DNA from 3 places in the Ruegeria sp. HKCCD7255 genome. Region 3 is predicted to be linked to each of the others. Evidence: riboswitches for the same ligand, from Rfam matches in the RefSeq annotation. Region 3 holds a riboswitch; each other region holds the start of a gene.

Region 1 (9,763 bases), on a different contig from region 3:
GCACCCGCTGCAAAAGAAGATGATCGAATACGCTGCCCTGCAATGTGGTATCTGTACGCCGGGCATTCTGGTTGCGGCCAAGTCGCTGCTGGAAAAGAATCCTAACCCGACCGAAGAAGAAACCCGGTATTGGCTGGCAGGCAATCTCTGCCGCTGCACCGGCTATGACAAGATCATTCGCGCCGTGATGGACACGGCAGCTGACCTGCGGGAGGCATCGTAATGGCACTCGACGATCGCAAATCTGGTTTCACCTTTGTCGGCACGCGCCCTGACCGCCCCGATGGTCTGGACAAGGTGACAGGTCGTGCCAAGTTCGGTGCGGATATGTCGGCCCCTGGTATGCTGCACGGCGCCATTCTGCGCTCACCCCACGCCCATGCGCGGATTGTCCGCATCGATACATCGAAGGCCGAGGCACATAAGGACGTCAAAGCTGTCGTCACCCGTGCCGATTTCGCCGAGGTTCCCTTCAAGCCCGGGCTGGAAGGCGAATTCTGGAACGTATTGGAAAACGTCATGGCCGGGGAAAAGGCACTGTATGACGGGCACGCGGTTGCTGCCATTGCGGCCACGTCGGCTTTGGCTGCACGCGATGCGGTAAAGTTGATCGAGGTGGAATATGAGGTGCTGCCTCATGTCACTGATGTGGACAAAGCCATGGCCCCCGACGCGCCAGTGATCCGCGAAGGCGCCGCGGATTATTCGGTTCCAGAAGGGATGCACCCAAACGTCGTGCGGTACCACGAAAGCGGGCACGGAGATGTCGAGGCCGGGTTTGCCGAGGCGGATCTGGTCATCGAAGACAGTTTTGTGACCGAGGCGACCCATCAGGGCTATATCGAGCCACACGCCTGTCTGGGGCAGTTGGGTGCGGATGGCAAAGGTGAGTTGTGGTGCACCACTCAGGGCCATTGGATCGCGCAAAAGACCTGTGCCGCGCTGTTGGGGATCGAGACTTCGCAACTGCGGGTGACCGCTTCGGAAATTGGCGGTGGGTTTGGTGGCAAGACAACCGTATTCATCGAACCTGTCGCTCTGGCGCTGAGCCGCAAGGCCAACCGTCCGGTCAAGATCGTGATGTCCCGGTCCGAAGTGTTCCGCGCTACGGGGCCAACGGCCTCGGCGTCGATGGACGTCAAGATCGGCATGAAAAAGGATGGTACGATCACGGCGGCTGAAGGCATTTTTCGTCTGCAAGGCGGTGCGTTCCCGGGCGCACCGGGTGACATGACCGCCATGTGTGCTTTTGCACCTTATAACCTGACCAATGTGCGTCAGGTCGGCTATGACGTGATGGCCAACCGCCCGAAACAGGCGGCTTATCGCGCCCCGGGCGCGCCTATGGGGGCTTTTGCTGTTGAATCGGTGATCGACGAGCTGTGCAAGAAACTGGATCTTGATCCCATCGATGTCCGCCTGAAAAACGCAGCCCATGAGGGCACCAAGGCCAGCTATGGCCCGACCTATGAACAGATCGGTCTGGTTGAATCATTAGAGGCCGCGAAGGCGCATCCGCATTACTCGGCACCTCTGAAGCCGGGGCAGGGACGCGGGATTTCTTGCGGGTTCTGGTTCAACCATGGCGGCGAAACCAGTGTGTCGCTCGCCTTGTCCGAGGATGGTTCGGCTCAGGTCATGGTGGGCACGCCCGATATCGGCGGATCACGCGCGTCGATGGCGCTGATGGCGGCCGAGGTTCTGGGCATTCCCTACGAGAATATCCGGGTGACTATCGCGGATACCGCCACGCTTGGATACAATGATGTCAGCCACGGCTCACGCGTGACTTACGCGTCGGGTCTGGCGACCATCAAGGCAGCAAAACATGCGGTCGAAAAACTGTGCGAACGGGCAGCGGCCAAGTGGGGCATCCCGGTAGATGCAGTCAAATGGGAAAACGGCTGCGCGGTTCCGTCGGGCCCCAATGCGGGCGATTTCGATCCTTTGCCGCTGGCCGAGATCACGGCCAACATGGGTTCGACGGGCGGTCCAATATCGGGCCATTTCGAGGCGACACCCGAGGGTGCGGGCGTATCCTTTGGCATTCACATCGTTGACGCCGAGGTTGACCCCGAGACCGGCAAAACCAGCGTTTCTCGCTATACCGTTATCCAGGATGCGGGTAAGGCGATCCACCCGGCTTATGTGGAAGGCCAGTATCAGGGGGGCGCTGCGCAAGGTATCGGCTGGGCGCTGAACGAAGAGTATATCTACGGCGACGATGGTCGCCTGCAGAACTCGATCTTCCTGGACTACCGCATCCCTGTCGCCAGTGATCTTCCGATGATCGATACCGTGATTGTCGAGGTCCCGAACCCTGGCCACCCTTACGGAGTGCGCGGTGTCGGAGAAACCGGGATCGTGCCACCCTTGGCGGCCATCGCCAACGCGGTATCGCACGCAGCGGGTGTACGGATGCGCCAGCTGCCCATGTCACCGCCGCGTATTCTGGCGGCGCTGAAGCAGGATGGTTGAAGTCAACCTTTGGTCAGGTCTCCGGTCATTGACCGGGGGCCAGCAGGTTGTCGAAGTCGACGCCACGACGACGGGCGAAATATTGCGCGAGCTTGTGCGTCGCTACCCCCAATTGCAGGCGCCTATTGATGCGGGCGTCTCAATCGCGATCAATGGCCGGATCATCGCCTCGGGACTGTCCGAGCCAGTGCCCGAAGGCGCTGAAGTTTACTTGATGCAGCGCCTAAGGGGGGGCTAAACCGACCTTTCTGGCTTCAGCGGTAGCGGTACTGGGGCGCAAAAAAGTGCTGACTGCGAAATCCCTTGTGATGCACCTTGCCATGATGCTTGGGTTTCTTCTTGACCACATGTCCGCTATGGCCGCGGAACTTGCGAGGCTGGTACGGATTATAGCCATAATGTTTGAACAGGAACTTCTTCCCAACTGATTTTTTCTTGAGTGTCTTGACCTTTACAACCGGCGCCGCCGGTTTGGCCTTCGCCGCTTGCGCAACATAAGCATAGTGCTTGTGGACAGCTGGCGAAGAGAGCTGAGGCACATGAGCGTTACCTGCCTGAATGATCTTGTAGACCGCTCCTTGGGGATGGTGTGCGTCATTCGCGGTTGCCATATGCGGCCCGAAGCCGGCAACTAGCGCAACCAGGGCAGGAAGTAACTTGGAAATTGAACGTGTCATAACGTCTCCTTTCATCGGCCCAGTTTGGGGGCTTGATACAAAGGTGGGGATGACCCGCGCTGACGCCCAATAAACCCCGATCACGCTCTGGCGGGTTGTTGTGAGATCGGGTGGATCAAATTTTTGTGCCCTGTCGAATCCGGTTGACGCGTTTTGCGATCTCAGGCACTCAGATTGTGATGGTTCCTGCGGGTCCGCCCAAGGGATGAAAAGGGAACACGGTGCGGTGTACGAAGCCACCTAGTCCGTGACTGCCCCCGCAACTGTAAGCGGTGAGCAAAGCCAATCAGCCACTGATCCATCGGATCGGGAAGGACGGCCAAGCGATGACCCGCAAGTCAGGAGACCTGCCATCTTTGATGCAACCACACCGGGGCGGGGTGCCCTGGAAGGAGGTCAAGATGGCGCGTTCAGCGTGCAGCAATACGACTGATACCTTCCGTCCTCGTTTGGCAACAAGCGAGACGGCAAATGACTGCCAATCCTGATCACTTCATTCTGATCTGCTCGACCTGTGACGGTGGAGCTGCGGTAAGCGCCGAAATCGCTGCAGAGGTCAGCAGTTTGCCGAATGGATTCGCCATTCGGCACGTGTCTTGTATGGCTGGCTGTGAGCGGCCATGCACCGTCGGGTTTCAAGCCACAGACAAGGCGCAGTATCTCTTTGGTAGTATCCAAAGCGATGATGACATCGCCGCCCTGCTTACCTTTGCGCGGCAATATCATATCAGCGCAGATGGCTGGACGAAGGCCACCGACAGGCCCAAGGCGCTGCTACACAAAACGCTCGCCCGCCTACCCCGGATCGGAGAGGGGGTGCTGCAATGACACAACCCGCCTTTCTGGTTGCCGAGAACCTGGAATACTACGCGTTGAACGGTGATGTTTTGCTGCAGGACGTGACTTTTGCGCTTGAGGAAGGTGCCATCCTTGCCATTGCCGGACCAAACGGCGCCGGCAAGACCACATTGTTGAACTTGCTGTGCGGTGCGGTGCCTTTGGCATTGGGCGATGTGCATGTGAGCGGGCGCAGCCTCAAATCCATGACTGCGATGGATAGGGCGCGCAGCATTGCGGTTGTCGGCCAGCAAGAGCTGCCAGACGGGCGCTTGATGCTGCGCGATTACATTGCATTGGGTCAGATCCCGATCCGGGCGGATCGTTCTGCCGCAGAACATGCCGAAGACATCAACCGGATTCTGGATCTGACGGGGCTGGCAGGACAGGCGGAGAAACGCATGGCCATGCTGTCAGGCGGAGAACGTCAGCGAGCGCATATCGCGCGTGCCTTGGCGCAAAAGCCGTCGCTGCTGTTTCTGGATGAGCCCACCAACCATCTGGACCCAGACGCCAAGGGGCGCATGTTGTCTCTGGTGGCGCAGTTGGGCATCACGGTTGTCATGATCGTACATGACCTGGTGCTGATCCCGGAATTCGCCACTCATGTGGCACTGATGAAATCGACCCGCATGACCGGGTTTGGCCCTGTCGATCAGGTTCTGACCTCGGATCATGTTCAAGACACGTTTGGCGTGGATTACCTGAGTTTTCAGTACGAAGGCCGCGTGATCCCCGCGCTCGACATCCGTAAAACTACCATATCGAACAAAAGGACGAATTGATGAAACGACTGATCTGGTCGGCTTTTCTTGCAACCGGCATGGCCACCAGCGCGGTGGCGCAGGGTGTTACCGTCGACAATTGCGGTGAGCCGCTTGTCTTTGAGAAGCAACCCGAACGGCTGGTCGTGCATGACATGAACATGACCGATATGGCCTTTGCGCTTGGATTGCAGGACAAGATCGTGGGTCTGACTGGCATTACCGGTTGGTACAAGACCAGCCCCGATTTTGACGCGCAGCGCGGAGACATCCCCGAGCTTGCGCAAAAATACCCCACTGTCGAAAACCTTGTTGCGGCCGAGCCAGATCTGTTTTTCGCCGGTTGGTACTATGGCATGCGACCGGGTGGAGAGGTGACGCCTGACACTTTGGCGCCTTTTGGCATCAAGACCATGATTCTGACCGAAAGCTGTGTGCATCTGCACGACGATCGCCCGCAGGCCAGCATGGATCTGCTGTTTGACGATGTGCTGCGGCTTGGGCAGGTCATGCATGTCGAGGACAAGGCCGAGGCGCTGGTTTCAGACTGGAAAGACCAACTGGCCACCATCGAGTCGCAGACCGCCGACTTGGAAAAACCCCGTGTTTTCCTTTTGGACGGTCCTGCAGACGCACCGTTCACCGCCGGTAAATTCGCCATTCCTGACGCGATGATCACTGCTGCGGGTGGTGAAAACGTGACCCATGATCTGGACACCAGCTGGGGTCGCACCTCGTGGGAGGCGGTTGCTGCTTCGAATCCTGAATTTCTTGTGCTGTTGGACTATCAAACCGGTAACGGCGCCGAGGATACGTTCAAGTTTTTGCAGGACCATCCGGTCATGTCGCAGGTCGATGCGGTGAAAAACGCGCGTTGGATCGGCCTGCGTTATGAAGAGCTAACACCGGGACCAGCAAATATCGATGCGATCTCGAAAATGGCGAAGGCCATGCACCCGAGCCTGAACTGACATGACCCGCACGGGCCTTGTCTTTGCTTTGGGGGTGGTCTTATTGGCCGCCCTTTTGATGGTGTCTACGGCCTATGGCACCACGCCCATTCCTGTTTCCGAGGTTTGGGCGGCAATCCGGCAAGGTGCGGGACTTTCTGATTCAGAGATGTCGCCGACGCACCGTATTGTCTTTGACCTGCGCTTACCCCGCGCTTTGTTTGCCTCGGTCATAGGAGCTGGGCTTGGCATCGTGGGGGTAGTCCTTCAGACGACCACGCGTAACGATCTGGCCGATCCATTTCTGTTTGGTCTGTCTTCGGGTGCTGCGGCCGGTGCGGTGTTTGTCATCACTGTCACGGGCGACATTCTGGGTATCTGGACACTGCCTCTGGCTGCGTTCTGCGGCGGGCTTGTGGCCTCGGGCATTGTGTTGGCACTGGTCCATGGCCTACGCACCAGCGCTCCGGAAAAGTTGATCCTGGCGGGTCTGGCGGTGTCGTTTCTGTTTTCGGCAATCACCAACTATCTGATCTTTTCCGGCGACAACCGCGCGGCGCATTCAGTGATTTTCTGGATGCTGGGCGGGCTGGGACTGGCCCGGTGGGAAACGTTTCCTTTGGTTTGCGCGGGGCTGGGTCTGATCCTGGCCTATTCCCTCTATCGCAGCCGCTGGCTGGATGCGTTGCTGACCGGAGATCTGACCGCCGCCACATTGGGCGTGCCGGTGCAAGGGGTTCGGTTCAAGATGTTCTTTGTTGCCGCTTTGGCGACGGCAATGTTCGTCTCCGTTGCAGGTGTCATCGGGTTTGTGGGTCTTATGGTGCCCCATATCGCGCGGGGCATAGTGGGCCCGCTGCATCGCCAATTGCTGCCGACAGCAGCTTTGGTCGGCGCCATGTTGCTGACCGTATCAGATATCCTCAGCCGCCTTATGTTGTCTCCACAGGAATTGCCGGTCGGCATTGTCACGACCTCATTGGGGTCGGTCTTTGTATTTCTGTTGCTGTTCAAAAGCCGGAACACCATGCGCTGAACGCAAAAAAAGCCGGGCGCTGGGCCCGGCTTTCTGACTTTGGTTTCAGTTGCAGCGTTAGCTGAACACACGCCCCAGCGCCCCATCCACAGCGTCGGTGATCTGGTCGATATCATCTGCTGTCGCGATCAGTGCAGGCGAGAAACACAGCGTGTTGTTGCGGCCCGGGATCGAGCGGTTAGTGACGCCGATGATCACACCTTGCGCCATGCAATCCGCCACAACCGCCTGCGCCAGCTTTTCGTCCACAGGCTCACGGGTCGAACGATCTGCCACCAACTCGGCACCTTGGAACAGGCCTTTACCGCGCACATCGCCGATCACCGCGTGCTTTTCCATCAGGCCCTGAAGATTGCTCATCAGGCGTTCGCCCATTACGGTGCAATTCTGCAGCAGGTTTTCATCTTCGATGATCTTCAGGTTCTCGATCGCAGCGGTTGGTCCGGCGGTGCATCCGCCAAAGGTCGAGATGTCGCGGAAATAGTTCATCGGATCGTCCGCATTGTCTTTGAACATGTCAAAGATCTCTTCGGTGGTCACCAGACACGCAATCGCGGCATAGCCCGAGGCGACACCCTTGGCCATGGTCACAAAATCGGGCTCGATGCCATAGTGCTGATAGCCGAACCAGGTGCCGGTACGACCTACACCGCAAACAACCTCGTCGATATGCAACAAGATGTCATATTTCTTGCAGATCTCTTGCACACGCGGCCAATAGCCTTCGGGCGCTTCGATCACGCCTCCGCCCGCTGTCACCGGCTCGAGGCACAGGGCACCCACGGTGTCGGGGCCTTCGCGCAGGATGACCTCTTCGATTTGATCTGCCGCCCATTCGCCGAAGTTCTCTTCGGGTGCGCCGTCCAGCTCATGCTTGCGGTATTCCATGCAATGCGGAACGCGGACAAAATCGGGTGCGAAGGGGCCATATTGCGCGTTGCGCTCGTTCTGCCCACCTGCTGACATCGTGGCCAGGGTAGAGCCATGATAGTCGCGGTCGCGGTACAGGATCTTGGTTTTCTTGCCACCGTATTTCTTGTGCGCGATCTGGCGCACCATTTTGAAGGCTTTCTCATTCGCCTCAGAACCCGAGTTCATATAATAAACACGGCTCATTCCCGGCATTTTACTGATCAGCCGTTCTGCAAAGATCGAACCCGGAACCGACCCGGCCGACTGCGCGAAATAGCACAGCTTCATCATCTGTTCGTAGACGGCCTTGCAGATCGACTCGCGGCCATAGCCGACGTTGACGGTCCAGACACCGCCCGAGACCGCATCAAGATGTTCTTTGCCTTTCTGGTCCCATACGCGCATGCCCTTGCCTTCGACAATGATGCGCGGGTCGTTTGTTTCAAAGGGCTTGTGCTGGATCAGATGATGCCAGACATGGGCGCGGTCGGCTTCGACCACCCGCGAAATATCGTTTTCGTTGAACGTGCCGTCCATGACATGTCCTTTCTGGGTGTGGCGCGCGGGGAATCAACTGTTCCAAACGGGCGCGCGGTGACGTGATGACGCAGATCAACGCGAATGAGACTCGCGAAGTAGGGCCAGATTAATCCATAGAATATCGCCAGTGTAGCCAATTCACGTATTCCTACGCATTTCTTTTGGCGTAAGCTCTGTGCTCAATACGCAAGTCTGCCGCGTTTGGGAGGAATATCGGATGACCGCCACAAATATCTATGAACAGCATCTGGACAAAAGACCGGCAAATTACACCCCGCTTTCCCCGCTAAGCTATATCGAGAGGACAGCCGCAGTTTACCCCAACTATCCCTCTGTGGTTTACGGCGACCGCAGATACACATGGGCGCAAACCTATGACCGCTGCCGCCGCTTAGCTGGGGCACTTGCTGCACGTGGGATCGGTCGGGGCGATACGGTTTCGATCATCGCGGCCAACATCCCCGAACTCTATGAGGCGCATTTCGCAGTCCCCATGGCAGGGGCGGTGTTGAACGCGATCAACACAAGGCTCGATGCGGCGATCATTGCCTTTATCCTCAACCATGGCGAGGCCAAGGTTCTGCTGGTCGATCCGGAGTTCTCGTCTACCGTGAAAGCGGCTTTGACCCAGGTAGATCACGATATTCTGGTGATCGATATCGAAGACCCCAGCTTTGCGGGCGGCGAAACCCTCGGCGATCTGACCTATGAGGCGCTGCTGGCCGAGGGCGACCCCGAGTTCGACTGGTCGCTGCCGACAGATGAATGGGACGCGATCACGCTGAACTATACCTCGGGCACAACAGGAAATCCCAAGGGCGTGGTTTATCATCACCGGGGGGCGGCTCTCAACGCGACGTCAAACATCCTGACATGGGGGATGCCACAGCATTCGGTCTATCTTTGGACGCTGCCGATGTTTCATTGCAACGGCTGGTGCTTTCCATGGACCATGGCGGCCAATGCAGGCACATCCGTGTGCCTGCGGGCTGTGCGTGACGAACCTATTTATCAAGCCTTTAGGGAAGAAAACGTCAGCCATTTCTGCGGTGCGCCAATCGTGCTGAACATGCTGGCCAATGCGCCCGACCACCTCAAAGACTTCAAGCAGCAGATCAAGGTGATGACTGCCGGCGCCCCGCCCCCGGCCAAGGTGATCGAGGCGATGGAGGCGATGGGCGTTGACGTCACCCATGTCTATGGTCTGACCGAAACCTATGGCCCTTCGGTTGTCTGCGCCTGGAAAGACGAATGGAATGACAAAGACGCGCCGGAGCGCGCGGCGCTGAAAGTTCGTCAGGGGGTTAAATATGTGGCGCTTTCGGGCCTGATGGTCGCTGGCCCAAAGACCCTGAAACCGGTGCCAGCCGATGGCGAAACCATGGGTGAGATCTTCATGCAGGGCAATATCGTCATGAAGGGTTACCTTAAAAACCCCGCAGCGACCGACAAAGCCTTTGACGGCGGCTGGTTTGCCTCGGGCGATCTGGGTGTGATGCATCCCGATGGCTATATCGCGTTGAAAGACCGCTCCAAGGACATCATCATTTCGGGCGGCGAGAATATCTC
Region 2 (9,763 bases), on a different contig from region 3:
AGCCCACCACCCTGATAGATCGGTTGGGTCAGGTTCAGCGAGACCGAACCTGCGTTGCTATAATCATCGTCGTCAAAGCTTTCGGTCACACCCGCGCTTGCATTCAGGCTGACATTAGGTCCGAGGTTTGCGCGCTGTTGTTCAACCAACAGATCAAACGCACGCACCTGGTGCTGCGCCGACTGGATCGCAGGGTGGTTGCGACGTGCCAAGCCCTGAGCCTCAGACAGACTGCTGGGCAGGTTTGGAAGCCTTGGCTGCCCGCTTGTCTTGCCCGGTTGTTTGCCGACGGCATTAACATACTCTGCCTGTGCTGTTTCCAGATCACCGCGCGCATCGGCAAGATCGGCCCGCGAACTGGCCAATTGCGCCTCAGACAGCGCAACGTCCGTTCGGGTCACCTCGCCAACCTCAAACCGGTCCTGAGACGCACGAAGCTCTTCGCTGGACAGATCGACGTTGTTCTGGCGGATGCCGACGGTTTCTTCCTGCAGCAACACGCTCAGATACGCAGTCGCCGCCCGGAATAGAATTTGCTGCTCGACATCCAACAATGTTTGCCGCGTCGCCAACACAGTTTCCTGGGCCGATTGCTTGCCAAACAAGGTTGCGCCACCGTCATAAAGCAATTGGCTAAAAGTCAGCCCGGTGAAAAAATCCGTTGGTTGACTGGAGGTTACGAAATTGTTGGTTCGTGCGCGATTGAAATCCTGCGAGATTTCGACGGTCCAATTCACAATCGGACGCAATGCAGACAGAGCAATTGCGACGTCTTCATCTTCAACCCGCAAAAGCGCTCTGTTTTGTTCTAATAGACCACTGGTGTTGTAGGCACCGATAAATGCATCGGTCAGGTTATCCGCCCAAGCCATACGCACCGGAAGGCTAGAAACTGCGATACCCGCGGTCAAAGCCAGCGCGTGCGCCAACTTTCTTGTTAGGGTCCCACCCATCTCCGATTCCTCTCGAATTCAAAAAAACACTGCCTCGACCGCAATTTGCGCCTTTGAATTGAACTAATCAAGGCAGTCAAAAACTTTGAATCAGGACTATAGCGAAAATGCACACTCTTGGGTGAACCCGGGCAAAACCGGCGCACTGGCGTTAAACGCAAATCGCCAATTGACTTCCCCGTCGATCTTGTGACCAACGCGCACAGTACCAAGGTCGCCTTCCATGAAAACGCAGGCAATCCGGCCTTGGTCCTTTAGCTGATCCAACAGCGCCTCGGGCACTCGCTCGACCCCGCCTTGAACAAGGATCACGTCATACGGTCCATGCTCTGCCGCACCTTGTTCCAAAGGTCCGATATGGACAATCGCGTTATCTTCACCCGTTTCCATCAACACGGTCTGCGCCTCAGAAGCCATGGCTTCATCTGCTTCGACGCCAACAACAAGCTGCGCCATGCGTGCGGCCACCGCCGTAGAATACCCATAGCACGAGCCAACATCCAACACCGCTTCGTCATTGGAAATATTCAATGCATCCAGCATCTTTGCCAGTGTTCGCGGTTCCAGCAGGCATCGCCCCTGCCCCAGATCGGTCAGGTCTCCGACATAAGCTGCCTCACGCAGCGCATCGGGCACGAATTTCTCACGCTCGACGCTCAGCATGGCATCGATGATGGGGAATTTCGTGACATCGGACGGACGAATCTGGGTGTCGACCATTGTCAGGCGTCGGGCTGCGAAATCTGTCATGGGATCGGTCTTTCTGTTTCCCTTGTTTTCGCGCTTTTGCCATATCCACAGCGCTGCGGCAACGGGCCACGACCACCAAAGCGTTGGTCAAGCAAAATCCAGAGCCATGAACCCCGATTTCACTGCAACCGAATGGTTTTGCCCTCAAAGCTCTGGACGTTCCCACGGAAAGCTGCTAGAACGCCCACCACACCACAGCAAGTGATTGATTTCATTTACAAAGGCGAGTTGGCGGAGTGGTGACGCAGCGGATTGCAAATCCGTGTACACCGGTTCGATTCCGGTACTCGCCTCCACACATCCTTATTGTATTTTTTCTCAATAAATTAGATACTTGGAGTATCTCACGGAGGATACTTTGGAGGATACAGGTGTTTGACTACCCCGCGACAACCTTGGCGTTAAACAAAGGCAAGTATTACGTACTTCTCACAATCCCTGCTGAGCTTCGCCAGCACTTCAATGGCAGGAAGCAACTCAAGAAGTCTACCGGCACTAGTGATTTGGCCGATGCCAAGCGTAGGCAGCACAACCTTTCAGCCGAACTCTATAGCCAACTGGACAACTGCAAGCCTGATCCGCGCGACGTGATCAGTGATCTACTCGGTTGGATCGGTGACGCCGACGAGGTTCAACGTATGGAGGACATCGGGGAACTTGAGGACCTCATCAAATACCACAAAAACCTCGAATACGGGGAGAATGAAGAAAACGACGTTGCTGTAGAGGTGGTCAACGAGCAGGCCATAGAAGCTCTCAAGGTCTACCAAGAGTGGAAGGCTGGCGGCACCGAGCGAAAGGTTGCACCGGGAACAGTTTACCTCGCCAGCGCCTCTAGGGAGTACCTTGAGACCAATCCGTACAGCACGATCAAGACTCAGCGCGAAGCAGAACACGCCCTTGAGCAATTCAAGGACTTCGCCGGAGATATTTCCCTATCTGACGTCACTGCGGTGATGGTTCATGAGTTCGCGGAGGATGAACGTCGCCTTGAGCGGCCTTGCGGTAAGCCTCAATCACTTTCCTGATGAGCGCTCCCCGCTTGGGTAATACGCAAAGTCAGCTATGCGGACGGAGCTGCCATACGAAGTCTCTGCATCAATGACCGCTTCAAGAGCTTTCCGGCTGCCAAAGCTGAACGACATTGCCCTCAGGATCAACAATGTCTTGAACAAGGTTCTGACGGAACTTCCATTGCTTCATATCTGGAACCGGCCTGCCACCGATCTCTGGCAGTATTTCGAGCACATCAGCAATGGAAATGGTGCTGATTATTGGTTTCATAGGCGTGCCGGAACGCACCACTGGGGGGTCTTCGATGACAATTTGTGGTGCAATTGTCTGTGGAACCTGCAGAATTATGAGTTCGGTATCGGCATTCGAGATGGCCGCAAATTCACCGTCGATCCCGTCGGTCTGTTTGCCGCCAATCGCGAGATAGAAAGCACGCAGTTTTTTCAAGTCTTTTGCGTACAATACGGCACCTTTGAGCATTGCAAAATACCTCCAGAGCCTTGCGTAGCAGACATTGGCCGACGTTGCAGCATCGGTGAATTCGGGCTCGCTCAGGACCTTCGCCGCATGACTCATCAAGGTCTGCGGGGCGGGCAAAGCTCCAATTCGCTACGTCAACGCCAAAGTCTGATTTCGGGTTAATGCTCGTGATTGCAAAGCTTGTGATCCGCTAGAGAAGCCAGAACATAGCAGTCTTCCGACACGCCATCGCCGTCACAACCCTTGGAAATCCGAACCAGCTCTTTTTCAAGTGACCTTAGCCGTTTGATCTTGGCCCTGACTTCGGAAAGCTGTGAGATGGCGATATCCGTCGCGGCTTGGCATGAACGATCTGGGTGGCATTGAAGCTCGATCAGTTCCGAAATCGCCTCAATCGAGAAGCCAAGGTCACGCGCATGCTTGATGAAGCTAAGGCGTTCCAACCCAGCCGCATCATAGCGCCGTTGGTTGCCTTCAGTGCGTTCTGGTGCGGAAAGCAGGCCCATCTCTTCGTAATAGCGGATGGTCGGAATCTTGACCGCTGTGCGCTTGGACAGGTCACCAATCGAAAACATCAAATTACCTCTTGAACCTCTAGCCACTAGAGAAACTACACTATGCTAAAGACAGATTCAAAGAGGTTTCCTTATGTCAGGATGTTGCGGACACGACGCGAAGTTTGACGGCGTTTCAGATGATTACAAAAGGCGATTGTGGATCGTCATTGCACTCAATGCCACGATGTTTGTGGTCGAGATGACCGCCGGGCATTATGCGAAGTCTCAGGCACTACAGGCCGACGCACTCGACTTCTTGGGGGATGCCCTCACCTATGGCATTTCTCTGGCTGTAATAGGCGCTTCAATCCGAGCGCGAACAAATGCTGCCCTAGCCAAAGGCCTCAGCCTTTTTCTGATGGGTTCATGGGTATTCGGGTCGACCGTATATCGGGTGTTCTACGTCGGCGTTCCTGAGGCTGAAATCATGGGAATGGTGGGGTTCCTTGCACTGCTTACAAACCTTGCCAGTGTTCTTCTGCTCGTCAGGTACAAAGATGGAGACGCGAATGTCCGCTCCGTCTGGCTTTGTTCCCGCAATGATGCCATAGGGAACGTGGCAGTGATGTTTGCCGCTCTCGGCGTTTGGGGCACAGCCACAGGATGGCCTGACCTAATCGTAGCGACGATCATGGCGGGTTTGTTTTTGTCATCATCTGTACAAATCGTGCGCCAAGCTCTGGCGGAGCGGCGTGATAGCAAGCTCCATCAACAGGTTAGTGCCTAACGGAATGAAACTCCTGACGCCAAATTGAGCCAGAGCAAGGATATTGTTTTGTCAGGCGTCAGCGTTTTGATTGACTCGTCGGGAAAGCGCGTGAATAGGATGCGATGCGGTGGTCGGGATGGTTCGTTCCGACTGAAAAGGGAACGAGGTGAGAATCCTCGGCTGCCCCTGCAACTGTAAGCGGTGAGCAAACCCGGAATTGCACCACTGACACACTGTGTTGGGAAGGCTCGGGAGCGCGTTGAGTCGCAAGCCAGGAGACCTGCCGCTAGAGCAACCGCCGAGTTTCTCGGCATCAAATGTCGTCAGGAAGGACGGCAAGGAGACTGAATATGCATATTGAACCGGGCGTCGTAGACGGCGCGAAAATGGTGTTTGCCTACGGAACGGCCGCCGCCGCCGCTGGTTATTCCCTCAAGCTGGTGGCCGACGATTTGAAGTCGCACTCGGTGATTTCATTCGGGGTACGCAGTGTGCTGGCTGTGGCTACGGTGTTTTTGTTCTTCGAGGTGTTCCCGCATTTTGCGGTTGGCATCTCTGAGGTGCACTTCATATTGGGAACCACGATACTGCTGCTGCTTGGTGCGGGACCCGCAGCAATTGGTCTTGCGGGTGGGCTTTTTGTCCAAGGTGCTTTGTTTGCGCCGAGCGACATGCCCATGTACTTCGTGAACGTGACAACGCTGTTGTTCCCGCTGTTCCTCATCGACGCCTTGGCAAAACGCATCATCCCTGAGCAAAAAGCCTACGTCGATTGTAGCTACGGCGAAGTATTCAAGCTTTCACTTGCTTACCAAGGTGGTGTGATTGCTTGGGTGGCATTCTGGGCGTTTTATGGCCAAGGCTTCGGAGCCGAGAACATGGCCGCCGTTGGAAGCTTCGGCGCAGCTTACCTGATGGTGGTTCTGGTTGAACCCATTGCTGACCTGGCAGTGTTGGCTGGCGCGAAGCTTCTTCGTGACAGCAAGCAAAGCGGTGTGTTTACGCGTCGGCTATACCACCCGGCTTGAGTCTAACAATCAGGGCGGCTCCAGTAGCTGCGGGCCGCCTAAATCCGATGCTGCGCAAACACTTGGTGAGCCGCCGAAGTCGATTGCAGGTACGGCAGCACATCTTCACCAAAGCCATCTCTCATAACCGGGTCCAACATCGGATACCTGACTTTCGCAGCTTCGCAGCAACTTGATGGGTTTGGCTCGGAGCGGTCATTGAGTTGTTCTTTGCGGATGCGTTGCTGGTCAGATAAGTGCCCTTGCCCGACGAAAAAGGAAGGGGCCTAAGCAGCTCCCTCTAAGTTCTCTCTAGGTCACTCTCTCAGCAAAACCTCGAACATCCGACGCCCCACCAGCATTCGCCGGGAACAACTCACGGTTCCGCCTTACGTGAGCCTTTCCTCAGCGCGACCCGCGCCGAACACTGAGTTAAACGCGGGGGCTACTGTTGGGTTGGCGACCAGCTTATCGATGGCCTCTTGGGGGATTACTTCAAAGTCTGCCATTCGGTGCGTCCTTGGTTATCCCGAGCAACCCATCGATCTGCGACAGTTGTGTTCGGAGCTTGGTTTTCATGACCCTGCGGGCATGTTCGAACGGAACGATCTCTGCACCGAGAATGTGGTTTGATTTTGCTTGGAAGCCTCGAGCGGAACTCAGGTCAAACGTCCAGGCACCAGGACGGTCCGTGTAGACGGCTCCTGACGGTTGTTGGAGGACGAAGGCTGCACCCGAAGTGCCTGCGGTCAACACCTCACAGTAGGCTGCGGAGAGGTTCTCGCGGAGACGCATCAGGTCAAGTTGCAAGTGACCCTTGTACTTTGAGTTGCTCATTTCAGTTCCTCCGGCATAGTCAGCCCGCTACTTCTTGCGACCCTGCGGATGTCTGTGGATATGAAAGCGTAGGTCTTGTTTAGGATGGCTACGATCTCAGCCCGCTCGCCGTATCCTGGCTTGATCATCTGGTTCGGGTGGGCTGTCTCGATCTGTTCAGCCTCGTCTCGCATTTCTTGAGCGATCTGACGGAGACCTGCGAGTATCGAGAGGGTTCGCTTCCAGCTTTCGGTCTCGTCGGTCAGCGGTCCCGTTGTGGGGTTGGTCTTTGATGTCATGTTGTTGGTCCTTTGGTTGTGCGATCTCATTGAGCCGCTGGGTTGAACATTGAGTGCTGCTGGAAGATCGCGCGGGCATCCCGAAAGAACTCGGCTTTGCCAAGCGTTGTCCCTTTCGACCGGCGCAACATGTCCCGCCAGATCGGCAGTTGCGTGTTGGGGTCGAATGGGTCATCGGTCAGATGCTCAAGGGCGATCACTGCGGACTGGTCATAGCGATGCCGGGTGCGGCGTCCTTGGAGACGCATGAGCATGTCACCGATCTTTCGGTCGATCACCTCGTCACGGCGTTTGGAAACCATGTTCTCGGCCTTGGTCATCGGAGCGGATGCCTTGGCGATTGCGTCGAGGTCTGCCTTGTGCTGGCGAGTTCTTCCGTGCAGCGGTGTGTGCTTTTGGTAGTGACGTTTGGCGTCACCAATTGTGATAGCGTTGGCCATATTTGGAGTCCTTTGTGGAAACCCTCAGAACCCTCAAAACAGCATTTCCCTACCGACCCCTGCGGAGGGTCGATTTTAGCCTCAGAAAAGCTAATGAAATCAATGGATCACGGGAGGTGATTTGGGGAGTCGAGGGATGTTGATGGGGAGGCTTTCGGTAGTACGGAAGCTGCAACCTGAAAACGTGCGGTTGCTATCGTGGTTTGCTTGCGGACTTAATGGTTGGGTGAGACGCGAACTCATCAAAGGGGAGGAAACTCAACATGCGCAAGTTGCAGGCACAGGGCATTCACCACATTACCCTGACAGGTGCAGACCGGCAGACATCAATAGACTTCTGGGAGGGTCTTCTCGGGTTTTCGCTTATCTTTGATCAACCAAACTTGGATGATTACTCACAGGGTCACTTGTACTTCGCTGCCGGAAACGGTCAGACGATCACCGTGTTCACTAATGAAGATCGAAAGCCGTCCGGCAGATTGCTCGAGGATCAAGTCGGCGCGGTTCATCATCTAGCATTTGCTGTGTCCCGTTCGGTCCTCATGCAAGTTGAGGAGCGGTTGGATGAAAGGGGCATCAAGCACACTCCGATCAAAGACCGAGGCTTCATGAACTCGATCTATTTTCACGACCCGCTGGGCTTGAGGATCGAACTTGCGAGTTACCGGTTTGAGCCACCCGAAGGAGCAACTCACGGTGACGTTCTGGCTGAAGCTCACAGGCTTCGTGTGGAACGTGGTGACCTGGCGATAGCCGATGTTCACCTAGCGGATGCGATCGAGAACATTGTTTCGGAGCGAACCCCGAGGATGTAATTTTCTTTTTATTGTTCTTGGGCGTCATCAACCGCCTATCATCATCGCTTCTATGCAGTCGAGACGTCCTTCAAGTTCAGCCTCGGCAACTTCGGTTTGCTCGTGCCGTGCAAAGGTGAACTTCTCGAGGCTCTCATCGATCTCGAGTGCGACACCGAGTGTACCGGTGGGTGTGCATCACCAGAGGCTAGGAGACGACCGTATGGCTCATCCAGGGCGACTGCAGATACTCTTAAGACTAATGGAAGGTGAGAAAAACGTTTCAGACCTCTGCAGAGACTTATCGATGCCTCAGGCGGGTAATGTCAGAGGAATCACATTCTGCCGTCCTTCTTGGCACTCGCTTCGAACGAGAGCTCGCAACAAACTAATCTGTAAACAAAAAGACTTTGCAGAGCGGCGCGAAACAAAAGAACAGGCAACTGAAACGGTATCGGATCAATTTAATCTGACAAGACCGGCACAATGACAAATCCCAACCAATGCGGGATCAAGCTCCGCCGCTTGCGTAATCGCGCCACAGTGGCGTTCTCCGTCAATCTTCATAACTTCCCCCGCACTATCCGCTTTACGTAACAGTGCAAAATCGATCAGCGACTGTCACTTGAAAGGCTCCGGTTGAATTCCATGTACATCGCTTCTTAATATTAATAGCCCGTCGTGGTCGGTGGCGCTTGTTGTCTGCAAAGAAGGCGGACCTCCGTGCAATCTGCATCAACGGTCAATTTTGGGCTCGAAGTCGTCATTTGCGTCTTTCTGTCAGTTGACCGCGTGTGGGCGGAAAGCAGCGAGTCGTTGGTTTCGTAGCGCGGATTTTCTGTTTCACATCTCCTCTTACTGGACAGATGCAGGTTTAAAAAAGTCCAGGGGATTCCCCAGACTTTTTGCCTCAACTGCCTTGCATCAGGCTTCTTGCTGGTCTTTGTGGTGCCACGCCGAGTGATCCAATTCGAGGTCCGGGAAGTCTTCTGGATTGAAGACTGGGCGGGCCACACCGGCTTTGCGCTGTTCGTCAAAATCCTTAAGTACGCGGCGTAGGATCGGGAAGAGCATCATCAGAGCCAAGAGGTTCACTAGGGCCAAGACGCCCATCATCGGGTCAGAGAAGAAGAAGATCGCCGTTGCGCCCGGAGCGACAGCGCCGACGAAGACAATGGCCATCAACACAAGCTTGAACCCGAACAATGCCTGGGGCGACGGTGTCATGAACGACAACGCGTTTTCCCCCAGGTAGTAGTTGTAGATTATTGAGCTGAACGCAAAAAGCAGGACTGCGATCGTCAAGAAGTACTGCGTCCAGGCACCCAAGTGATCCACAAGGGCGTTTTGTGTCAGGACCACGCCATCTACATCAGCGCCGGGTACATAGACATCGCTCATCAGGATCACAAAGGCTGTACAGCTACAGATCAAGATAGTGTCAATAAAGACCGAGAACGACTGAGTGATGCCCTGGCTGATAGGATGCATCACGTCGGCGGCGGCTGCTACGTTCGGAGCCGAGCCAAGACCAGCTTCGTTCGAGAAGAGACCGCGACGGAGACCTTGGGCGATTGCAGCGCCCATGCCGCCCGAGACGGCCTCTTCAAAGCCCAGTGCGTTGCCCACAATCATTGCAATAATGCTGGGAATTTCGGCGATGTTAATGATGATGACGAGAAGCGCCATGGCGATATACCCAAGCGCCATGATCGGAACAATGATATCCGACGCCTTGGCGATCCGGTGAATGCCGCCGAAGACGATATAGCCAGTTCCGATGGTGAGTATCGCGCCCGTTATGAAGCGATTCAGGCCAAAGGAATTTTCAGCTGCACCAGCCACTGTATTGCCTTGGAACGCCGGAAAACCGATCCCGAAGGCCGCAATCAAGCAAATCGCATAGAGGACAGCGAGCCACTTAAACTCTTTGCCAAGACCATG
Region 3 (9,763 bases):
GATCTTGACCCATCCGCTCATGGGCGTCGACCCTGACCATGGACCAGAATGATTGAGAAATAGGGTGTGAAATCCGGGCAATTCTCGGACAGTTTGCAAACCGTCTGGTTTGGCATTTGCGCGTATTCGACGATCCAGGCGCGCTCATACATTCCCGCGGTTTTCAGCGCGCGGACCACCTTGTCGATATTGCGCCCGATCTTCATCACCACCAACGCGTCGGTCTGCGCCATCTGCTGGGCCAGAACCTCTTCGGGCAGGGTGGCGGCCAGCACAGTCAGGATATCATCCCCCCAGGTGATCGGATCCCCTGTGGCCGTCCAGGCGCCGGACATGCCGGTAATGGCAGGAACTACCTCGACCTGAATATTTTCGCGTAAGCGATTGTAAAGATGCATGAAAGATCCATAGAAGAACGGATCCCCTTCACACAGAACCACCACATCCTCGCCACGTTCGGCCAAGGCCTTGAGGTGCTGCGCGCAATCTTCATAGAACTCGGACAGCAACGCATTGTATCTCGGATCGCTCAGAGGGATTTCCGTGGTGACCGGGTATTCCATCGGAAATTCAACCGCGTCAGTCGAGATCACGCCTTCGACGATCTTGCGGGCCTGACCGCTGCGTCCGGGTTTGCGGAAAAACGCGACATGGCGCGCGGTGCGCAACAATCGGTCTGCTCGAACGCTCATCAGGTCGGGATCGCCCGGGCCAAGGCCCACACCGTATATGGTACCACTGCTCATTCCGCGCGGCTCGCGATGGCGTTGATGGCGGCCACTGTGATCGCGCTGCCGCCCAAGCGCCCTTTGACGATGCACGAGGGCACGGGTTGAGCGGCCCAGAGCGCATCTTTGGATTCAACCGCGCCCACGAACCCAACAGGACAGCCGATAATGGCCGCCGGACGCGGGCAGTCCGGGTCTTCCAGCATGTTCAATAGATGAAACAGCGCGGTGGGCGCGTTGCCTATGGCCACCAACGCGCCCTCCAGATGCGGGCGCCAAAGTTCCAGCGCCGCGGCAGAGCGCGTGTTTTGCATCTCAGCGGCCAATGGGCGCACTCGCTCGTCATGCAGCGTACAGATCACCGCGTTGTCGGCGGGCAGGCGAAAGCGAGTCACGCCTTCGCTGACCATGCGCGCGTCACACAATATAGGTGCGCCGTTTTCCAAGGCTGTGCGGGCGGTCGGCACAAAACCGGCTGAGAAATGCACGAACTCCTCCAGTCCGACCATTCCCGCGGCATGGATCATACGAACAGCGACCTGCTCTTCATCCGCGTCAAACCGGGCCAGATCGGCCTCGGACCGGATGGTGGCAAAGCTCTGTTTATAGATCGCCGCGCCGTCGGTTTCGTATTCATAGGGCATCAAGTGAACTCCATGGTCATCAGAGTTTTTTCGGTCAGGCCGCGTTGCAGGGGCTCATCCCCTGCGCGGCCCTGTTTGACAAGATCAAAACGCCCGTTCTGTCCCACCAAGGTGATATCTGCCGGGGCTTTGCGCGCGCATCCCTTGACGCAGCCCGACACATGCAGGCTGCCGGGAACGCGCGTTGCCAGGGCGCGGGCGATCTCGCGTGTTGTCACTTGCGCTTGCGGGCAGAGCGGTGCACCGGCGCAGGCGTCGGTGCTCAGGATCGGATCAGTGCCATCTGTGACAAAGCCCGGAGCGGATATCGCCGCCCCGCCTTCCAACAGAAACAACCGCCACGGGGTGACCCGCAGGGCAGAGGCGTCGCTCGCCTCCATCAACTCTTTCAGCGCACGGGCGGGCAATTGACCAAAGGCGGCTCCAAAGAGCGGTCCCAGAGCGCTTTCGCCCGGTTGTAGTGGCCTCCCAATGGGCGCGGGGTGCACGCCTTGCCAGATATCTGGCAGGTCACGGCGTGCGACGACCTGCGCCATGCGGCGCACTTCATCGCTACTGTGTTCTGAGAACCACCGCGCCAGCGCGATAAGATCATCAATGGCATTGCTCTCATCAACCGGCTTCCCGGTTTCGGCACCGTCCGCGCGGAGGATCAAAATGTCGGTGCCGGTTTCCAGTCGGATATCTGCCGAATCCGATGCCAGCAAGCGCTGCGGGCCTGCGTCGATAGCAAAACCGAACTTGGCGGGCAGGGCAGGCAACTCGCCCAACCGGTCAATCAACTCTTGCGCCAGCCGCGCCGTGCGGTCATGCGCTTTATAAAGCGGTGTCACCAGCATGTTGCGGCGCATCTCGATGCCTGGTTCTGCGTCCAGCAAGCCAAGCTCAGCCAATTCAACCAATAGCGACCGGTGATCCTTCTCCTGAACTCCGCGCAGTTGAAGGTTTGCGCGGTTGGTCAGGTCAATGGTGCCATTGCCAAACCGCTCGGCCAACGCACACAGCCCCAAAACTTGCTGCGCCTCCAGCCGTGCCAACCGAGGTCGCACTCGGACGACCAAACCATCGCCAGACGTCATCGGGCGATGCGCGCCGGGGCACCAGCCCTGGACAATCGGCGCGCTCACCCCAAACCCTCCAGATCGGCCCGGATCGCATTGCGGCGAGTGTTCCAAAGACCGGCGTCCAGAAGGGCGCGAAACCGATCCTGCATGGACTGATGCGCCCGTGGGTTTGCGTCTTGCAGAAAGGCATCCACCTCGGCATTGCCCAACGTGGCATCGTGGTAGAGATCGAAGAGATGCGGCGCCACCGTTCCCGACAGATGCGCGAACGAGGCCATGTGATCCAGGGTCGCTGCGATCTCGGCCGCACCACGGAACCCGTGCCGCTGCATTCCGGCGATCCATCCGGGATTTGCGGCGCGCGCGTGGACGACGCGGCTGATCTCTTCAGGCAAGGTCCGCGCGCGCGGGGTCTCGGGCTTTGTGTTGTCCAGATGGTAAAGCTGCACCGTTCCACCGGTCAGCGTTTTGGCCGCTGCAAACCCGGCCTCGTGCGTTGCATAGTCGTTGGCCAGCAATAGATCGGTCTCGGTCAGGTCTTGCAGGTGTACAAAGCTGTCGGCCTGCGCCACACGCTGTGCGATGCCGTCTTTGTCTTGCGCGATATGATCGCCTTCCAACGCGAATGAACTGGCCTCCAGCCATGCTTCCCCGGCCTGAACGCGGGCCTCGTCCGTGTAGGTTTCAGACAGTTGGGTCATGTTGACACCATAGCTGCCAGGGGCTGGGCCATAGACCCGGGCCGAGGGCGCATGACCGGCATAGGGGTTCCAATCCGGTGCTTCATCGCGTGCAGCCAGCGCTTTGATGGCCTGCCCGAACAGGGCTGACAGCGTGGGGAACACGTCGCGAAACAGGCCCGAGACGCGCAAGGTCACGTCCAGACGCGGGCGGTTAAGGTCGGTAATTGGCAGAACTTCAATTCCCGAAACCCGTTCCGAGCCCGCATTCCAGACAGGTTTGACCCCAAGCAGGTGCAGCGCCATGGCGAATTCTTCGCCCGCCGTTCGCATCGTGGCCGAGCCCCACAGATCGACGATCAGCCCTTTGGGATAATCCCCTTCCTCTTGCAGATGCCGCCGAACCAGTTCTTCGGCCAGTTTGACGCCTTGAGCATAGGCCGCGCGTGTGGGCACCGAGCGCGGATCGGTGGTGTAAAGGTTGCGCCCGGTGGGCAAAACATCGGTACGCCCGCGATAGGGGGAGCCTGAAGGACCAGCCTCGATCCGTCGCCCGGCCAGTGCGTCGATCAGCGCGTTGCGTTCAGCATGTGCGGATGGGGCAGGGTCGAAATCTCCGGTGATTTCCGGGATACGACCATAGATATGCAGCCCATCCCCGAACTGGCTTTCCTTGATGTCGCAGACAAAGCGGTCGATGCGGGTGATCGCCTCAGCGGTGCTGGTGGCCTGATCCAGGCCCAGATCCTGTTCCACCCCGATGGCTTGCGCCTCATCCCGGATGTCCTCTTGCAGCCGATCGCGGCGCCTGGGGTCCAGCCCGTCCGCATTCGAGAATTCATCCAGCAGCGATTCCAGCCGCACCATGCGATCCGGCGTGCCGCTGTCTTTCAGCGCGGGTGGGATATGGCCCAGGGTCACGGCCCCGATCCGGCGTTTGGCTTGCGCGGCCTCGCCCGGGTCGTTGACGATGAACGGGTAGATCACCGGCAGGTCGCCGACAAGCGCTTCGGGCCAGCATTCAGTGCACAGGGCAACAGACTTGCCGGGCAGCCATTCCAGCGTGCCGTGGGCCCCGATATGGATCAGCGCTTCCGCGCCCAAGCCTTTGCGCAGCCACAGATAAAAGGCGACATAGCCATGTCGCGGTGTGCGCGAGAGGTCATGATATTCGTCATCGCGCAGCGCGGGCGTGCCCCGTTCGGGTTGCAGCGCGACAAGCGCCTTGCCCCGGCGCAGCGCAGTGAACTGGAACGCGCCATTGGCAAAGGCCGGATCGTCCTCGGGCGCGCCCCAAACGGTTTGCAGTTCTGCGCGCAGTTGTTCCGGCAAAGCGGCGAGAGCGGTCGCATAATCTGCAAGAGGCCAGGATATGCGTGTGTCCAGCAAGCATTCTGCAATCGGGGCAGCCGGGGCTGTATCGTATCCTGCCGTTTGCAGGTCGCTCAGCATCGCTTCGGCCGAGGCCAGCGCGTCCAGACCGACCGCATGGGCCATCTGCCAGTCTTTGCCCGGATAGGTCGAAAGCACCAGTGCCGGGACCTGATCGGATTTTGGCTTGTCTTGCAGGTTCAGCCAACCGCACAGACGGTCAATTACAGCCTCGATCCGCTCAAGATCAGGTCGGTGCGCAAAGCGTGAGTATTCCAACTGCGGGTCACGCTTGCCGGGTTCTTTGAACGACACGAGCCCTGCGTTGATCCGGCCATCGACCTCGGGCAACACAACATGCATCGCCAGATCTGCCGGTGACAACCCGCGTTCCGCCTCGGCCCAGGCTTTGCGGCGCGACGTGGCGAGGGCCACTTGAAACACCGGCACATTGGCCGCGTCCAGAGGCGACGTGCCCGATGCGCCTTTGCCCGAGAATGAGGTGGCGTTGATGATCGCCGACGGGCCTAGGGCCACAACTGTCTCGCGCAGCCAATCCGCCGCGTTTGGTGCCTTGAGCGACGGGGCGAAAAGCCCGACTGCCTCAATCCCGCGTGCGCGCAGGGCGCGGATCAACGCCGCAATTGGGGCAGTGTCGGCAGAGGTCAGGTAAGCACGATAAAACGTAACCAGCACGCGCCGCGCATCACCGGTAAATGCCGTGTCCGCCGAGATCACGCCCCGATCCGGGCACCAGACACCGCAGTCGGGGATGGTTTTGGCCCCCATCACCGGACCCGCATAAAGCCCAGCGGCAAGTGCCATCTGCGCCAGCGCTGCCTGTGCCGCAACTTCGCCGCCTGTGTCACACAGATGCGCCAAACGGCGCAGGGTCGAGACGGGCAGGGTGGAATAGTCATCCAGCCGCGTATCCTCGCGCCCATCCGCCGGTAAGACCGCCAGTGCAATGCCTTTCGCCTGTGCCAGCGCCAGTACTTGCTGTAGCCCGTAAGACCAATAGGGAACCCCGCCGATCAGGCGGATCAGTATGCCCTTGGCACCTTCCAGTGTCTGTTCCACATAGGTGTCGACCGACAGCGGATGTTTCAGAGCCGTCAGATTGGCCAGCCTCAGGGTTGGCATATCCCCGTCAGGCCCGCCGCCGCGATGCCAGCCTGCCGCGAAAGCGCCCAGGTCACTGTCCGAAAAGGACAGCACCACCAGATCCGCCGGGCTCTGGCCCAGATCGGTCGGGGTCTCTGTCTCTTCGAGCCCGTGGCTTTCGCGAAAGACGACATGCATGGCTTATTCGGCAGCCTCGTTTACAGGCGCAAGGATAGCACGGATCTCTGCTTCTTTGATGTCGTCATGCTCGGCGATCACCACAAGGCGCGAGCGGCGGTCTTCGCCCGGTTGCCACGGACGGTCATATTGATGACGCACGCGCGCACCGACGGCTTGCACCAGAAGACGCATCGGCTTGCCCTGCACAGCGGCATAGCCTTTGACGCGCAGAATGTTCAGCTCGGTGGCCAGACGTTCGATTTTCGCCACCAGATCAAGCGGGTCGCTTTGTTCTGGCAACTCGATGATGATGCTGTCGAAATCGTCATGCTCATGATCGTGGTGGCCGTCATGATGCGATGGGCGCGCGTCCATGTCATCTTCGGCCGCGGCCTCAAGCCCCAGTACAACGCGCACATCCACAACGCCTTCGGCAACTTCGACCACCGGCAGCGGGCGCGGAGCCTCGGCGGCGATCACCGCTTTGGCCTTGGCCACGCCTTCGGGACCGGCCAGATCGGGCTTGGTCAGCAGGATGATATCGGCACAGGAAATCTGATCTTCAAAGACCTCGGACAGGGGTGTTTCATGATCAATCGAGTCATCCGCCAGCCGCTGCGCATCGACGGCCGCCACATCTGTTGCAAAGCGACCCGCAGCGACCGCCTCGGCGTCGGCCAGGGCAATGACACCGTCCACAGTGATTTTCGAGCGGATATCGGGCCAGTCAAACGCCTTGAGTAGCGGTTTCGGCAGCGCCAGACCCGAGGTTTCGATCAGGATGTGATCGGGGCGCGGCTCTAGCGCCATCAACGCTTCGATCGTGGGGATGAAATCATCGGCCACGGTGCAACAGATGCAGCCATTGGCCAGTTCCATGATGTTCTCGGCAGGGCAATCAGGGATCGCGCAGGATTTCAGGACATCGCCATCAACACCGACATCGCCGAACTCATTGACGACGACGGCCAGGCGCTTGCCCTGAGGATTCAGCATCAGATGCTTGACCAATGTGGTTTTGCCAGACCCCAAAAATCCGGTGATCACGGTGACGGGAAGCTTTTCAAGCGTGCTCATTTCAGGGCTCCAATCGGGGGAATACGTGCCGCACAGTTCTTGCGGAAATGCTCAGGACGCTCACGCCATTTGACCAAACCGTCTTTGGTCTCCAGGTATTTCGTGGCGCCGTCGACGATGGTCTCGACATGGTCGGTCTCGTTCAGATGTTCATAGACGAATGTCCAGCGATCGGGCCCGCCGCGCAAAACGATGGAACAGCCTTCGTCGCAGTTCGACAGGCATTCAACGGCTTTCAACGTGATCCCTTCGGGCAGATCAGCTTGCGCCAGCGCCTTGTGCAGCAATGCGCCGGGCCGTTCCGCGTCGTCCTCTATGGGCAGGCCGCGCCGACAGGTGGTGCAGACCAACAACTCGACCGGTACTGCCTCGGTCATATCTCTCATCCCCCCAGATCCTTTTCGTGGGGGACGGGGTTTCATGTGGGTCACGTCAGACCCCACTCCGGAACACCCCGTCCGGTTTCAGTCTTTTGTGCTGGCAGGTCTCCCGGCTTGCGGATGTCAGAGGCTGGCCTCTGTCGGATGTCCCACCTTCCCGGCCTAGGCCAGTGGCTTTGGGCACCCTCTCCGGTCACGGTCGCGGGGGCGGCTGCGTTTGACGGACGATCCGCTGACGCATTCCCTTTTCATCTGCTGTCGCAGACACCAACATATGGCTCATGAGGCACAGTTGACCCCGTTGTCAAGCGCGTTGCGCTAACAACAAGGCCAAGAGCTGAAAAGCGACTTGTGCGGGTCGCTGAGCGGCATGACGGGCTTTGCGCGCTGTGTTCGCCTGACCAAAACTGCAAACAGGGGAGCAGAGCTGAATGAAAGTAGGTTTTATCGGGCTGGGAAATGTGGGCGGCAAGCTGTCAGGATCGCTGCTGCGCAATAGCATTGATCTGACCGTGCATGATCTGAACGAAGATCTCGTGGCCGAGTTTGTTGCCAAAGGTGCAAAAGCCGCGGAAAGCCCAGCGCAACTGATGCGCGATTGCGACGCGGTGATCACCTGCCTGCCATCGCCTGCGGCCTCGGACGCGGTGATGCAAGAGATGCTGCCCGAAGTGGGGCCCGGCAAAATCTGGATGGAAATGTCGACCACTGACGAAGCCGAAGCCAAACGCTTGGGCGCACTGGTGATCGAACGGGGCGGCGCGGCTGTCGATTGCCCGGTTTCGGGTGGCTGTCACCGCGCGGCAACCGGCAATATCTCGATCTTTGCTGGCTGTGACCGCGAGACATTCGAGCGGATCCTGCCGTTTCTGACCACAATGGGACGCCGGGTGCTGCACACGGGCGATCTGGGCTCGGCCTCGGTGCTGAAAGTGCTGACCAATTATCTGGCAACCGCCAACCTCATCACATGTGCCGAGGCATTGGTCACTGCGAAGGCTGCTGGAATGGATCTGGGCACGACCTATGAGGCCATCAAAATCTCATCGGGCACGTCCTTTGTGCACGAAACCGAAAGCCAGGTGATCCTCAACGGCTCGCGCGATATCTCCTTCACCATGGATCTGGTGAAAAAGGACATCGGCCTGTTTCAGGATGTGGCGGATCGCGCGGGTGTGCCGCTTGAGATCAACCCTGTCATGATCAAGATCTTCGACGACGGTATCGCGCGATTTGGCGAACGCGAATTGTCGCCCAATATCATCAAACGCCTCGAGGAAGCCACCGGACTGGATATCCGCGCGGCAGGTTTTCCAGCCGAGATGGAAGACGATGAGCCAGAAGAGCCCGGTTACGAAGTGATCCCGCAAAACCGAACGCTTAGCCAGTAAACACTTGGCCACCAAACCCAACCGATCTGCGTGAAGCTGCGTTGGCGTATTTGAAAGGCTAGAACCGACCACGCTTGTAAGGATCAGCAAGGTCACCATGGTCACAAAGGAATGCTGCCTGAAACAAAGGCGGCATAAACGTGGAGTCCACCCGTTCGAAACCTGATCACGCAAACAGAACAGGGGCTAAAATACCATATTAGCCAAATTGTTATCCTGAGCCGTTTCTTAAAGGCTGATTAGCTTGCATACAGGCAATGAAAGCACTTTTGAGGTTCGCGTGATTTCCAAGCGTATCGACTATTTCAGTTTGGCGCTCTGCGCATTCGGGCTTGTTGGGCTCTGCGTTGGTGTTCTTTTGCCATTCACGCAGGCGTCGATTCCACCATTGATCGACTACCCCAACCATTTGGCCCGAATACATGTACTAAAGTCGCTTGCCGTTTCTTCAGAGTTCGAAGGCATATACGAGGCCGCTTGGGGGCCCATCCCGAACTTGGCCATGGATGCGATCACGGTCTTTGGACTTCCATTTCTGAACAGCGAAGCTGCGGGGTTTGTGTTTCTGCTTCTTGCGGTAGCGGTTTTTGTCGGAGGGTCTTTGACGTTAAACGCGACCCTTTTCGGACGCCTGCACATTGGGCTTGCTCTTCCGTTTTTGACGGCCCTGAACATCGTCTTTGCGTGGGGTTTTTTGAACTTCTACTTTTCCGTAGGTCTCATGCTGTTTTCCGTCAGCGTGCTGATCCAGGCACAAAGACGCGAAGCTCCGTTGTTGTATCTTGCACACTCGGTTTTGCTGGTCGCGCTCTATTTTTCACATATTTTCGGATACCTGTTTTGCCTCGCAATTTCATTTGCGTATCTGGTTAACGTAAACGCGTCACGCTTGCGTTCGCCTCTGGCGATCAAGAGTTTTGTGCGTTTTGCGTTCTGCGTGATTCCGTCGCTCGCGATCTTTGCCTTCAATCACTTTCTCTCGGACGCGGGTCTTGAGCCGATGCCTATGGGATCATGGTGGGGTGATCTGCACAACAAGGCGATGGCGTTCCTTGGGATCGGTCTGTTTCAAGGGGACGCGCCCGATTGGGCAGTCTGCATATTCGTGCTTGTGTTGTATCTGTGGCTCGGGCTTACAGGGCGC

The links. Region 3 has a riboswitch for cobalamin ahead of GOX45_RS16470 (DUF1636 domain-containing protein). Riboswitches for the same ligand answer to the same signal wherever they lie in the genome.
Region 1: it holds a riboswitch for cobalamin, as region 3 does, so the genes downstream of both, GOX45_RS17600 (DUF1636 domain-containing protein) here and GOX45_RS16470 (DUF1636 domain-containing protein) in region 3, are expected to answer to the same signal.
Region 2: it holds a riboswitch for cobalamin, as region 3 does, so the genes downstream of both, GOX45_RS03740 (energy-coupling factor ABC transporter permease) here and GOX45_RS16470 (DUF1636 domain-containing protein) in region 3, are expected to answer to the same signal.

The regions. Positions count from the first base shown of each region.
Region 1 covers NZ_WQAG01000011.1:62,734-72,496, reverse strand. Annotated here, with positions in the region: gene GOX45_RS17620 ((2Fe-2S)-binding protein) at 1-223, shown strand, start outside; gene GOX45_RS17615 (xanthine dehydrogenase family protein molybdopterin-binding subunit) at 223-2,478, shown strand; gene GOX45_RS17610 (MoaD/ThiS family protein) at 2,507-2,716, shown strand; gene GOX45_RS17605 (hypothetical protein) at 2,733-3,155, opposite strand; cobalamin riboswitch at 3,319-3,525, shown strand; gene GOX45_RS17600 (DUF1636 domain-containing protein) at 3,627-3,983, shown strand; gene GOX45_RS17595 (ABC transporter ATP-binding protein) at 3,980-4,777, shown strand; gene GOX45_RS17590 (ABC transporter substrate-binding protein) at 4,777-5,727, shown strand; gene GOX45_RS17585 (iron ABC transporter permease) at 5,729-6,742, shown strand; gene GOX45_RS17580 (aspartate aminotransferase family protein) at 6,800-8,191, opposite strand; gene GOX45_RS17575 (acyl-CoA synthetase) at 8,412-9,763, shown strand, end outside.
Region 2 covers NZ_WQAG01000002.1:1,785-11,547, reverse strand. Annotated here, with positions in the region: gene GOX45_RS03775 (TolC family outer membrane protein) at 1-953, opposite strand, end outside; gene GOX45_RS03770 (protein-L-isoaspartate O-methyltransferase) at 1,050-1,703, opposite strand; tRNA gene GOX45_RS03765 (tRNA-Cys) at 1,926-1,999, shown strand; gene GOX45_RS03760 (DUF6538 domain-containing protein) at 2,075-2,731, shown strand; gene GOX45_RS03755 (hypothetical protein) at 2,814-3,293, opposite strand; gene GOX45_RS03750 (helix-turn-helix domain-containing protein) at 3,356-3,772, opposite strand; gene GOX45_RS03745 (cation transporter) at 3,846-4,481, shown strand; cobalamin riboswitch at 4,572-4,766, shown strand; gene GOX45_RS03740 (energy-coupling factor ABC transporter permease) at 4,814-5,491, shown strand; gene GOX45_RS03735 (hypothetical protein) at 5,966-6,307, opposite strand; gene GOX45_RS03730 (hypothetical protein) at 6,304-6,585, opposite strand; gene GOX45_RS03725 (hypothetical protein) at 6,612-7,025, opposite strand; gene GOX45_RS03720 (VOC family protein) at 7,289-7,840, shown strand; gene GOX45_RS22285 (ArsR/SmtB family transcription factor) at 7,797-8,309, shown strand; gene GOX45_RS03710 (sodium:alanine symporter family protein) at 8,744-9,763, opposite strand, start outside.
Region 3 covers NZ_WQAG01000010.1:3,375-13,137, reverse strand. Annotated here, with positions in the region: gene cobJ (precorrin-3B C(17)-methyltransferase) at 1-21, opposite strand, end outside; gene GOX45_RS16495 (precorrin-2 C(20)-methyltransferase) at 18-746, opposite strand; gene GOX45_RS16490 (precorrin-8X methylmutase) at 743-1,372, opposite strand; gene cobG (precorrin-3B synthase) at 1,372-2,499, opposite strand; gene cobN (cobaltochelatase subunit CobN) at 2,496-5,789, opposite strand; gene cobW (cobalamin biosynthesis protein CobW) at 5,793-6,848, opposite strand; gene GOX45_RS16470 (DUF1636 domain-containing protein) at 6,845-7,225, opposite strand; cobalamin riboswitch at 7,310-7,515, opposite strand; gene GOX45_RS16465 (NAD(P)-dependent oxidoreductase) at 7,660-8,619, shown strand; gene GOX45_RS16460 (hypothetical protein) at 8,864-9,763, shown strand, end outside.